One region of the Sphingomonas molluscorum genome, then DNA from elsewhere that is predicted to be linked to it. Evidence: riboswitches for the same ligand, from Rfam matches in the RefSeq annotation. Region 1 holds a riboswitch; the other holds the start of a gene.

Region 1 (5,253 bases):
CTATGCGCCCGGCGATCCGGACTCGTTCCTCGATGCGGCGCAGAATGCCAGGCTCGTCGCCAATGCAGAGGCCTATTATCGCGCCATGTACTATGGCTCGGCGGCCAGCTGGAACCTGCGCGACGAGCATATGGCCGACACGCTGGAGCTGCTGCTGCAGCGCAAGGGGCCGGATGCCAAGGCGGTGGTCTGGGCGCACAACAGCCATGTCGGCGACGCCCGCCGGACCGACATGGGCCAGAGCCGCGGTGAGCTGAACCTCGGCCAGCTGGTGCGGGAGCGCTACGACGGCGCCGCTTGCCTGATCGGCTTCGGAACCCACGCCGGCACCGTCGCCGCCGCCGACGACTGGGATGAACCGATGCAGGTCATGACGATCAATCCGTCCCGGCCCGACAGTTTCGAACGCATCCTCCACGACAGCGGCGTCCCGCGCTTCCTGCTCGATCTGCGCGAGGGGGCAGTAAGCCCCGAACTGCGCGAGGCCCTCACGGCCGAACGGCTCGAGCGCTACATCGGCGTCATCTACCGCCCCGACACCGAGCGCTGGAGCCACTATTCCGAGGCGTCGCTGGCGCAGGAATATGATGCCTTCCTGTGGTTCGACACCACGACGGCCGTGCAAGCCACGGCGGCAAGCGGCGAGGCGGGGCAGGACGAGACCTGGCCGACGGGATTGTAGAGGGACGACCGCGACCGGCCGGAACCGCGCCGCCGGAGTGGCGCGCGGGCACGCATGGTGCCTATGATCGCCCCGCACCTGTCCGGGAGATCTCAATGCGCTTGCTGCTCGCCGCCTGTCTTGCCGCTGCGGCAATCGCCAGTCCTGCCGCCATGCGTCCGGCGATCGCCCAGTCCCCCGCACTCGATCCGAAGACCGCGGTCTATGAGTTGCGCATCTATTACCCCGCGCCCGGCAAGCTCGCCGCCCTCAACGCCCGCTTTCGCGAGCATACGCTCACGCTCTTCGCCAAGCACGGCATGCACAACGTCGCCTATTGGAACGAGCAGCCGACGGCGGAAGCACCCGAGGGCCGGCTCGTCTACGTGCTCGCCTACCCGAGCCGGGAGGCGCGGGAGGCGAGCTGGAAGGCGTTCGGCGCCGATCCGGAATGGCGTGCGGTGGTCGCCACCTCCGAAGCCGGCGGGAAGCTGGTGACGAAGATCGACAGCGTGTTCATGACGCTGGCCGACTATTCCCCGCGCCTGCCGCTCCGCTGAGCCGAGACGGGGAGGCTGCGTGCCGCCGATCCGGCACGCAGCCGCTCTTCAGCGCTAAGCGGCGCGCAGCGTGCGTGCCGCGGCGACCATCGCCTCAATTGCCGGCTTCACCTCGTCCCATTTGCGCGTCTTCAGTCCGCAGTCCGGGTTCACCCAGAGCTGCTCGGGCCTCAGATGCTGCTGGGCGAGCCGCATCAGCTCGACCATCTCGGCCTCGCCCGGCACGCGCGCGGAGTGGATGTCGTACACGCCCGGCCCGATCGCGCTCGGGTAGCGATACTTGGCGAACGCCTCCAGCAGCTCCATCTGCGACCGCGCCGTCTCGATCGAGATCACATCGGTGTCCATCGCGCCGATCGACGGCAGGATGTCGTTGAACTCGGAATAGCACATGTGCGTGTGGATCTGGGTGCCGTCCGCCACGCCTGCGGCCGAGAGACGGAAACAGTCCACCGCCCAGTCGAGATACTGCTGCCAGTCGCGCTTCCTGAGCGGCAGGCCCTCGCGCAGCGCCGCCTCGTCGATCTGGATCGCCCGGCATCCGGCCGCCTCCAGGTCCTGCACCTCATCGCGGATCGCAAAGGCGATCTGCCGGCAGGAGGTCTCGCGCGGCTGGTCGTCGCGCACGAAGCTCCAGTTGAGGATCGTGACCGGCCCGGTGAGCATGCCCTTCACGGGCTTGTCCGTAAGCCCCTGCGCAAAGCGCCACCAATCCACCGTCATTGGATGGGTGCGGCGGACGTCGCCGAACAGGATCGGCGGCCGGACGCAGCGCGAGCCATAGCTTTGCACCCAGCCGTTCACCGTGAAGGCGAAGCCGGCCAGCTGCTCGCCGAAATACTGCACCATGTCGTTGCGCTCGAACTCGCCGTGGACGAGCATGTCGAGCCCGACCGCTTCCTGCCAGCGGATGGCGCGCTCGGTCTCCTCGCGCAGGAACTGGTGGTAGCCGGCGTCGTCCAAATTGCCGCGATTATGCTCGGCCCGGGCGTGGCGTACCTCGGCGGTCTGCGGGAAGGAGCCGATGGTGGTGGTGGGGAAGGGCGGCAGGTCGAGCAGCTCGGCCTGGGCACGCGTGCGCTCGGCATGGCCGGAACGGCGCTCCCGCATGTCCGGCGTCGCCCCCGCCACCCGCGCCTGCACCGCCGCGTCGTGGATGCGGGGCGACACCTTCCGGTTCGCTGCCGCCTCCGCCGCCGCCGCGAGCGGCCCGGCCACGCTCTCCCGCCCTTCGTTCAGCGCGCGCTTGAGGACGGCCAGTTCCTCCACCTTCTGAATCGCAAAGGCGAGCCACTGCTTCACCTCGGTGTCGAGCTTGGGTTCGAGCGCGAGATCGACGGGCACGTGCAGCAGCGAGCAGGACGGCGCCAGCACCAGGTCGCGCCATGCCGCGATCGGAGCGAGCCGTTCTAGCACCGCGTCCAGGTCGGCACGCCAGACGTTGCGCCCGTCGATCACGCCCAGCGACAGCAGCAGGTCCTTGGGCGCCGCCCGAAGGACGGCATCGAGCTGCCCTGGCGCGCGCACGAGATCGACGTGCAATCCCTGCACCGGCAGCGCGGTCGCCAGAGCCAGATTGTCCTCCAGCCCGCCGAAATAGGTCGTCAGCATCAGCTTCGGGCCGGACCGCTGGAGCGCGGCATAGGCGCGGGTGAAGGCTGCCCGCTGCTGCTCCGACAGATCGGTCACCAGGATCGGCTCGTCGATCTGCACCCACTCGGCCCCGGCATGGGCGAGATGGCCCAGGATGACACGGTAAAGCCCGAGCACCTCGTCGAGCAGGTCGAATGGGTCGATGCCGTGCCCCTTGGCCAGGCTCAGCCAGGTGATCGGGCCGAGCAGCACCGGCCGCGTCTCATAGCCCTGCGCCTGGGCCTCGCGATACTCCTCGACCACCTTCAACCGACCGAGCGCGAGCTTGCGGCCGGGTTCGATCTCCGGGACGATATAGTGGTAGTTGGTGTCGAACCACTTCGTCATCTCGCCGGCGGTCACCGAACCATGCGCATGGCCGCATCCCGCATGCTCGCCGGTGGTGCCCCGCGCCATCGCGAAATAGGTCGCCAGGTCGGTGACCCCGTCCGCCGCGCCATAGCGGCTCGGGATCGCGCCCAGCATCACGCTGGTATCCAGCACGTGGTCATAGAGCGAGAAGTCGTTGGAGGGCAGCCAGTCGGCCCCCAGCGCCTTTTGCCGCGCCCAGGCGGCGGTGCGCAGGCCCGAGGCGGCTTCCTGCAACTCGGCTTCGCCGATCCTGCCGGACCAAAACTTCTCCAATGCGAACTTCAACTCGCGGCGCGGCCCGATGCGGGGAAACCCCAAGGTCGCGATCGTCACTGTCATGTCTTCAACCCCGAAGAGGGCGAAGCGCCGGACCGAGCGCAGGCAGGCACGCGCCAGGGATCGCCCGGCTGCACACGCACGCGACCAGACCGGGCACCCCGCCGGTGGACGTTATGGCGTCAAAGGCAGGTCTCCTGGCTCGCGGGTCAGCACAGACGATCCGTCTTCCCGAGACGCGGGGCGCCTCAGTGACATGATTGGATCGCCGCTCGCCGCTTACAGTTGCGGGGGCAGCGCCGGCCTTGCCCCATCAGGAGCGCACCGGCTTCCCGTCTTAGCTCCGGCGCAGGCAAGCGCCCGGCCGGAGAACCTCGACGCAATAAGCATCGGCAAAAATCATGGTCCGGTCAACCATCATATAAAGAAATCTTTATATGACGCTCTCCCTGGGTTGGAAAAGGGGGGCGGAAGCGCGGGTTCCGCCACCCGATCAGAAAGCGTGGCGCATGCCGATCACGACGTTGCGGCCACGCAGCGGCGACTGCTCCTTGACGAAGGAGGTGTGGGCGAACGCCAGTTCGTTGAGCAGGTTACTGCCGCGTGCATAGAGCTCCACCGCCCGCGCGCCGCCCAGGTCCATGCGATAGCTCAGCGTGGCGTTGAGCATGTCGTAGCCCGCCGTGGGCGTCTCGTAGGAGGCGACCTTGTCCTGCTCGAACGTGCGATAATATTCGACGTCACCCGAAAGCGGCCCGGCGGCAAGGTCGAAGCGCGCGCCCAAGCGTCCAGGCGGGATGCGGGGCAGGTTGTCGTCCGCGCGCTTCAGCTTGGCATCGACATAGTCGCCGAACACCGTCACCCGCGACTGGGGCGTCAGCTGGTAGCTGAGTTGGCCGTCGATCCCGGCGAAGCGCGCATCCGCCGCCGTGTAGATCAGGAAGTCGTGCGGAACGCCGGTCTCGGTCTCGGTCTCGATCAGGCGCGCGAAGACATAATCGTCGACCTCCTGATAGAACAGGCCGATCTCGAACTCGAACGGACCGCCCGCTTTGCGGAACGTCAGGTTGATCGCGTCGGTGGTCTCCAGAATGTCTTCGGCGGACAGCCCCTCCTCGCCCAGGATCGGGTTCCCGACCGCAAGCCCGAGTTCGTAGCTGTTGGTCGCCAGGTTGTTGCCGCGCGCGTACAGCTCGCGCACGCTGGGCGCGCGTTCGGTATGCCCCAGCGAGAGCGCCAGCCCATATCCGCGCCCGATGTTCCAGTTGGCGGCAAGCGAGGCGGAGAAGGGATCGTGCTTCACGGCCGGGTTGCGAGCACGGAACGCGTCGACGTCCTCGCGCTCCAGGATCTGGCGCCAATCCGGGCCATACCATTCGGCGAAGAGGTCCTGCAGCTCGGCATCGAGGGTGATGCGATAGGGCGGCACCGTCACGTCCACCTTGCGCCAGTCCTTGCGGACCGCTGCTTCAACGTCGACGGAGCCGAACGACCGCCGCTCCGACAGGAAGATGCCGAAGTTGTCGGTGAGGTAATCGGGACTTCCGTCAAAGCCATAGGCTCCGTCCGGGAAGGGCTTGTGCCGGTCGTTGACGTTGATGCCGCCAAACCTGCCGTCGGTATATTGCACCCCCAGCACGCCCGTGAACCCGAGGAGCGGCTTGTGCGTCAGCTCGAGGCGCCCGTCCCAGACTTCGTTGGTGTAGCGGCTGAACAGCAGCGCGCCGTCGATCTCGTCATGGGCATAGTCGG
Region 2 (5,253 bases), on a different contig from region 1:
GCCCGCGACGGCCGCGAGCCCCATCACTCCACCCCAGCCGAGGCTGTTGGCGGCCAGAGGGTAATCAAGCCAGCAGAAGCCGACGAGCTGGCTCGCCGCCCATGCGAGCAGCGCGAGCGACACCCCGTCCTTTGCCCGCATGTGCACCGCAGCCAGGGCGGCAAGCGCCGGGAATGGCGTCGCGCACTTGAACACCAGGGTGGTCGCGACGCTCGCCACGGTAAGCAGCAGGATCCAGAGTGCCGATGCGGCTTGGGAAGAACGGGGTGTCGTCATCGATCATTTCCCTCAGAAGCGGCCGCGCAGACCTGCATAGACGCTGCGGCCGAGCGTGCCGTACCGGTAGACGGTGGCATAGTCCTCGTCGAACAGGTTCTCCACCCGCGCGAACAGCCGGACCTTCGGGCTCAGCGGGACCTCGCCCCGGACATCGACCAGCGTATAGTCGTCCAGTCGCGTCGTATTGGCCGCATTGTCGTAGCTCTTGCCGGCCCAGCGCAGCGCCGCGCCCAGGGACGCGCCACTCGGCAGGCTGTAGGTCGCGGACGCGTTGGCCGTGTGGCGGGGACGCCGCGGCAACCAGTTGCCATAGGCGCTGCCGGTCGAGCGGTTCTCGGCCTCGGTCCAGCTATAGTTGGCGTCGGCGGTCACTCGCGAACCCAGGCGGGCAGCGACGGTGGCTTCCACTCCGCGGGCGAACGCGCGGGCGATGTTGTCGTAATAGCCCCAGCGCGCGATGTCGGTCCCGGGGATGACGCAGAGCGGGTCCGGCGTGGCACCGCAGCCGATGTATTCGACCAGGTCGCGGGTCCGGCGCTCGAAATAGGTCGCCGAAAGCGTCACCGCCCGGTCGAGCAGGCGCTGCTCGACCCCTGCCTCCCAGCTCCGCGCGCGCTCGGGGTTGAGGGCCTGGTTCCCGTATTCGGAGAACAGCTGGTAGAGCGTCGGCGCCTTGAAGCCTTCCGAGTAGCTGGCGCGAACCACGGTGCCCCACGGCAGTGCCCAGGCACCGCCGCCGGCGAACAGCGTCTTGCTGCCGTAGCGGTTGTGGTCGTCCTGCCGCAGCCCCGCAGTCAGGGTGAGGCCGTCGATCACCATGCCGTTGACCTGCCCAAAGACGCCGGTGAGTTCGGCCTTGCCGCGCGCCGGCTCCGGCACCGGGTCCGACAAGGCGCCGGAAGGCGAAACGGAGCGGAAGCGCGACTTCTCGTTCTCGATTCCGAACACGGCATTCCATCCGGTCGCGATCGCAAGGCTGCCCTGATACTCGAGGCGCTCGTTCCGGCCTGCCGCGTCGAAGGTCTTGGGCCGCTCGCGCGCCGGATCATAGTTGTCGCGGTTGGTGTCGGTATAGCCGTAGCCGAAGCGGTTGCGCAGACGGCCCCCCAGAAGGTCGACGTTCAGGCCCGCATATCCCACGAACTCGCGGTTGCGCGAATACTCCAGGCTGTCGCCGGCGAACCCGTCGATCTCCACGCGTCCATTGGCATAATAGCCCCGCACCTCGGCGCTGACGCCGGTCGCCAGCTCGAGCCGGGCGCGGCCCTGCGCGCTTTGGTTCGTATAGCCGTCCGCCTCGCGGCCACCGAAGTCCGGCGCTACTGCCGAGACACCATCGGTGGTGAACGTCTGCCCACCCAAGCGCCATGCGAGCGGGCCGGTCTGCCCGCCCACCGCGGCGCGGGCGCTCACGGTGTCGCGTGACCCCGCCTCGACGTCGAAGCTCCCTTCCAGATCGCTCTGCGGCAGCGGCGTCACGACGTTGACGACGCCGCCGATCGCCTGGCTGCCCCAGAGGATCGACTGGACGCCGCGCAGCACCTCGATGCGGGAGGCATCCCCCACCAGCAGGTTCGCGAAGTTGTAGCCGCCGCCCGTCGAGGACGGATCGTTCAGCTTGACGCCGTCGATCACCACCACCGTCTGGTCGGCCTCGGCACCGCGGATGCGGACCGACGTGGCGGTACCATAGCCGCCGTTGCTCGACAGGCTGACGCCCGGGGTGCGGAGCAGCAGCCCTGCCACGCTCAGGTCCTGGGCCCGGTCGATCGCTTCCTTGTCGAGCACCGTGATGGATGCGGCGACCCGATCGGCAGCGACGGGCGTGCGGGTGGCAGTGACAACGACCTCGTCGGAAGCCGGGGCAGTCGCAGCGTCGGGCGCCGGCGCCTCCTGTGCAAAAGCGGGAAGCGAAAACAGCAGCGGCAACGGCGCAAGAACTCGGATCATGAAACCCCCTTCAACATGCAACGCCCGCTGCTTGCCGGGAGAGGGCGCACGCCCTCGCCCCCGCAAGCATGCAGGCTGACGATGTCGTCGCTCGGGTTTCCCCGTCCGTTCGGCGCACCCTGACCGATCGAAGGACGACTGCGTCAGGCAGGTCTCCTGGCTCGCGGGTCTCAGCTGGTCCTCGCCGCCTTCTCAGGATCACTCCCAATGGCGTATGGCGCGGTGGCTCGCCGCGTACAGTTGCAGGGGCAGCCGGGGTTTTCCCGTTCCCTTTTCATCCCCGTCTCCGGGGAACCTGTCGCATGCCGCCCGGTAGCCGCGCCGCCGGGCGGGGTCAATCGCGCTGCGTTGCCGGGATCGCTTGCCCGATCAGAATTCGATCCCGGCTTGCGCCTTCACCCCGTCCCGGAACGGATGCTTGACCTGCGTCATCTCGGTGACGAGGTCGGCCACGTCGATCAGCGCCTGCGGCGCGTTGCGCCCGGTGACGACGAAATGCTGCCGAGGCCCCCGTGCCGCAGCCGCCGCCAGCACCTCTTCCACTGGCAGATAGTCATAGCGCAGGACGATGTTGAGCTCGTCCGCGATCACCATGTCGTAGGTCGGATCCTCCAGCATCCGCTTCACCTCTTCCCAGGCGGTGCGGGTCACGGCGACGTCGCGAGCACGGTCCTGGGTGTCCCAGGTGAAGCCCTCCCCCATCGGTCGAAACTCGATGTGATCCGAAAGCGCGTCGAACACCGCCTTCTCGCCGGTATCCATCGCCCCTTTCACGAACTGGATCACGCCCACCTTCATGCCGTGGCCAATCGCCCGCACCGCCATGCCGAGCGCCGCGGTAGTCTTCCCCTTGCCCGGCCCCGTGTGGACGATCAGCAGCCCCTTCTCGATCGTCTTGGTCGCCATCATCGCCTGGCGCGCAAGCTGTACCTTGCGCATCCTGGCATTGTGGCGCGCGTCCTTGTCCTGCTCCAACCCACTCTCCTGACAGCAACTTGCGCCCGCCGTCGCGCCGCGCACCGCGGTCGTCAAGGCGGCCGGATTAGGAAAGGTGGCGCTTCTCCAGCTTCCGAGCGAGGGTACGCCGATGCATGCCGAGCCGCCGCGCGGCCTCCGACACGTTGAAGTCGCTCGCGGCCAGCGTCTGGTGGATATGCTCCCACTCCAGCGTCTTGATCGTCGTCGGGGTGGCGGAGACCTCGACCTGAGCGTCGCCGCCGGGCCGGTCGAACGCCGCCTCGATCTCGTCGGTGTGCGAGGGCTTCGTCAGATAGTTGGTAGCGCCCAGCTTGATCGCCTCCACCGCCGTGGCGATGCTCGCAAAGCCCGTCAGCACCACGATGCGCATCTCCGGGTCCGCGGCATGAAGCTGCTCGACACAGGCAAGGCCCGATGCCCCGCCGAGCCGCAGATCCACGACCGCGAACTCCGGCGCGAAGCGATCGACGATGCCGGCCAGATCCTCAAGATCCGCCGTCACCTCCACCTGGTAGCCACGCCGCTCGAACGACCGGGCGAGCGTACGCGCGAAGACGGCGTCGTCCTCGACGATCAGGAGCCTGCGGTCGGTCATTCCGTCTCCTCCAGCGCGAGCGACGCGATCGGCAGCGCCAACACCACCTCGGCGCCGCCGCCGGCCCGGTTCTGGGCCTCCAGCGTGCCGCCCAGCGTCCGCAGCACGTTGGTCGCCAGGAACAGCCCTAGGCCGCCCGCTTCCTTGCTGCTGCGATACGGCTGCCCGACAGTCCCCAACATATCCTCCCGAAAGCCGCGTCCGTCGTCCCGAACCGCCAGCACCAATATGGGGCCGTCCATCACCGCCGCCAGCGTGATCGACCCGGCGCCGGCCTCGGTCGCATTGTCGAAAAGGTTGGTGAGCGCCTGCGCCAGCGCCCGATCGGCGACGATCGGGCGGTCCGGCCCCAGATGGCTCTCGAACCGGAGAGGAACCGGACCCTTGCCGCGCCAGTCTTCGACGACGCCTTCCAGGAAGCGATGCAGACTGGTGCGCACCGGCGCCTCGCCGGTGACTTCGCCCGCGGCGAACAGGACGCCGCCCAGGATCTTCTTGCAGCGGGCGATCTCGTCCCGCATCTCGTCCACCTCGGCGGCGAGCCGCGGACTGCCGGCGATGGCGGGCTCCTGCCGCCAGTCGCCCAGCGCCACGGAAAGCGACGCGAGTGGGGTCCCCAGCTCGTGCGCAGCCCCGCTCGCAAGCAGTCCCATGCGGACGATGTGGTCCTCTTCCGCCGCTCGCTGGCGAATCGCCGCCAGATGCGCGTCCCGATCACGGACGTTGCGGGCCATGCGGGTCACGAACGCTACGAGAAGGATCGAGGTGAGCGTGAAATTGAACCAGTTGGCGGCCATGAACCCCGGGGACAGGTCGCTCGCCAATGCCGCCGGCAGCGGCAGCGGCCGATGCACCACCGCGAGCGCTGCAAACGCCACGCTGGTCATCGCGACCAGCGCCCAGCTCGACCAGGCGGACAGCAGCACCGCGCCGATGACGACCTGCAATAGGTAGAGGGTCACGAACGGGTTGGTGGCCCCGCCCGACAGGTAGAGCTGGACCGTCAGCGCACCGACATCGACCAGCAGTACGCCGAACATCTGGAGGTTGGTGGTCGCCCTGCCCCGGCGGAACAGGGCGAATAGGTTGAGGCCGAGGAGCACCCCCAGCGTCGCCAGCATCGGCGTCAGCGGGAGCGTGATACCAAGACCGAAGTGTACGGCCAGGATCGCGGTCAGCTGCCCCCCGATCGCGATCCAGCGGAGCTGTACCAGCAGCCGCTGGTTCCGGCTTCCGGCCTCCCCGTCGGCGCGAAAGGCGATGCTACGCGTCATGTGGCGGCGCCTCGTGGACCTCCCTTCCCCAGCGGCGGGCGACCGCGACCATCACCAGCAGACCGACGGCCAGCCCAAACCAGGTGAAGGCGTACCCAAGGTGATTGTTCCGGAAGCGGACGACCGTCAGGCCGCCGCGCGGCCATCCGGAGCGTGGTTCGACGGCATCGATGAAAT

What was found. Region 1 has a riboswitch for cobalamin ahead of metE (5-methyltetrahydropteroyltriglutamate--homocysteine S-methyltransferase). Riboswitches for the same ligand answer to the same signal wherever they lie in the genome.
Region 2: it holds a riboswitch for cobalamin, as region 1 does, so the genes downstream of both, ABDZ92_RS16145 (TonB-dependent receptor plug domain-containing protein) here and metE (5-methyltetrahydropteroyltriglutamate--homocysteine S-methyltransferase) in region 1, are expected to answer to the same signal.

What each region holds. Positions count from the first base shown of each region.
Region 1 is NZ_BAAAEL010000001.1:50,104-55,356, reverse strand. Features, by position in the region: gene ABDZ92_RS00290 (erythromycin esterase family protein) at 1-682, shown strand, start outside; gene ABDZ92_RS00285 (NIPSNAP family protein) at 778-1,221, shown strand; gene metE (5-methyltetrahydropteroyltriglutamate--homocysteine S-methyltransferase) at 1,276-3,564, opposite strand; cobalamin riboswitch at 3,672-3,892, opposite strand; gene ABDZ92_RS00275 (TonB-dependent receptor domain-containing protein) at 3,995-5,253, opposite strand, start outside.
Region 2 is NZ_BAAAEL010000015.1:404,562-409,814, reverse strand. Features, by position in the region: gene ABDZ92_RS16150 (hypothetical protein) at 1-276, opposite strand, end outside; gene ABDZ92_RS16145 (TonB-dependent receptor plug domain-containing protein) at 289-2,229, opposite strand; cobalamin riboswitch at 2,359-2,543, opposite strand; gene cobO (cob(I)yrinic acid a,c-diamide adenosyltransferase) at 2,599-3,204, opposite strand; gene ABDZ92_RS16135 (response regulator transcription factor) at 3,272-3,802, opposite strand; gene ABDZ92_RS16130 (ATP-binding protein) at 3,799-5,076, opposite strand; gene ABDZ92_RS16125 (SURF1 family protein) at 5,066-5,253, opposite strand, start outside.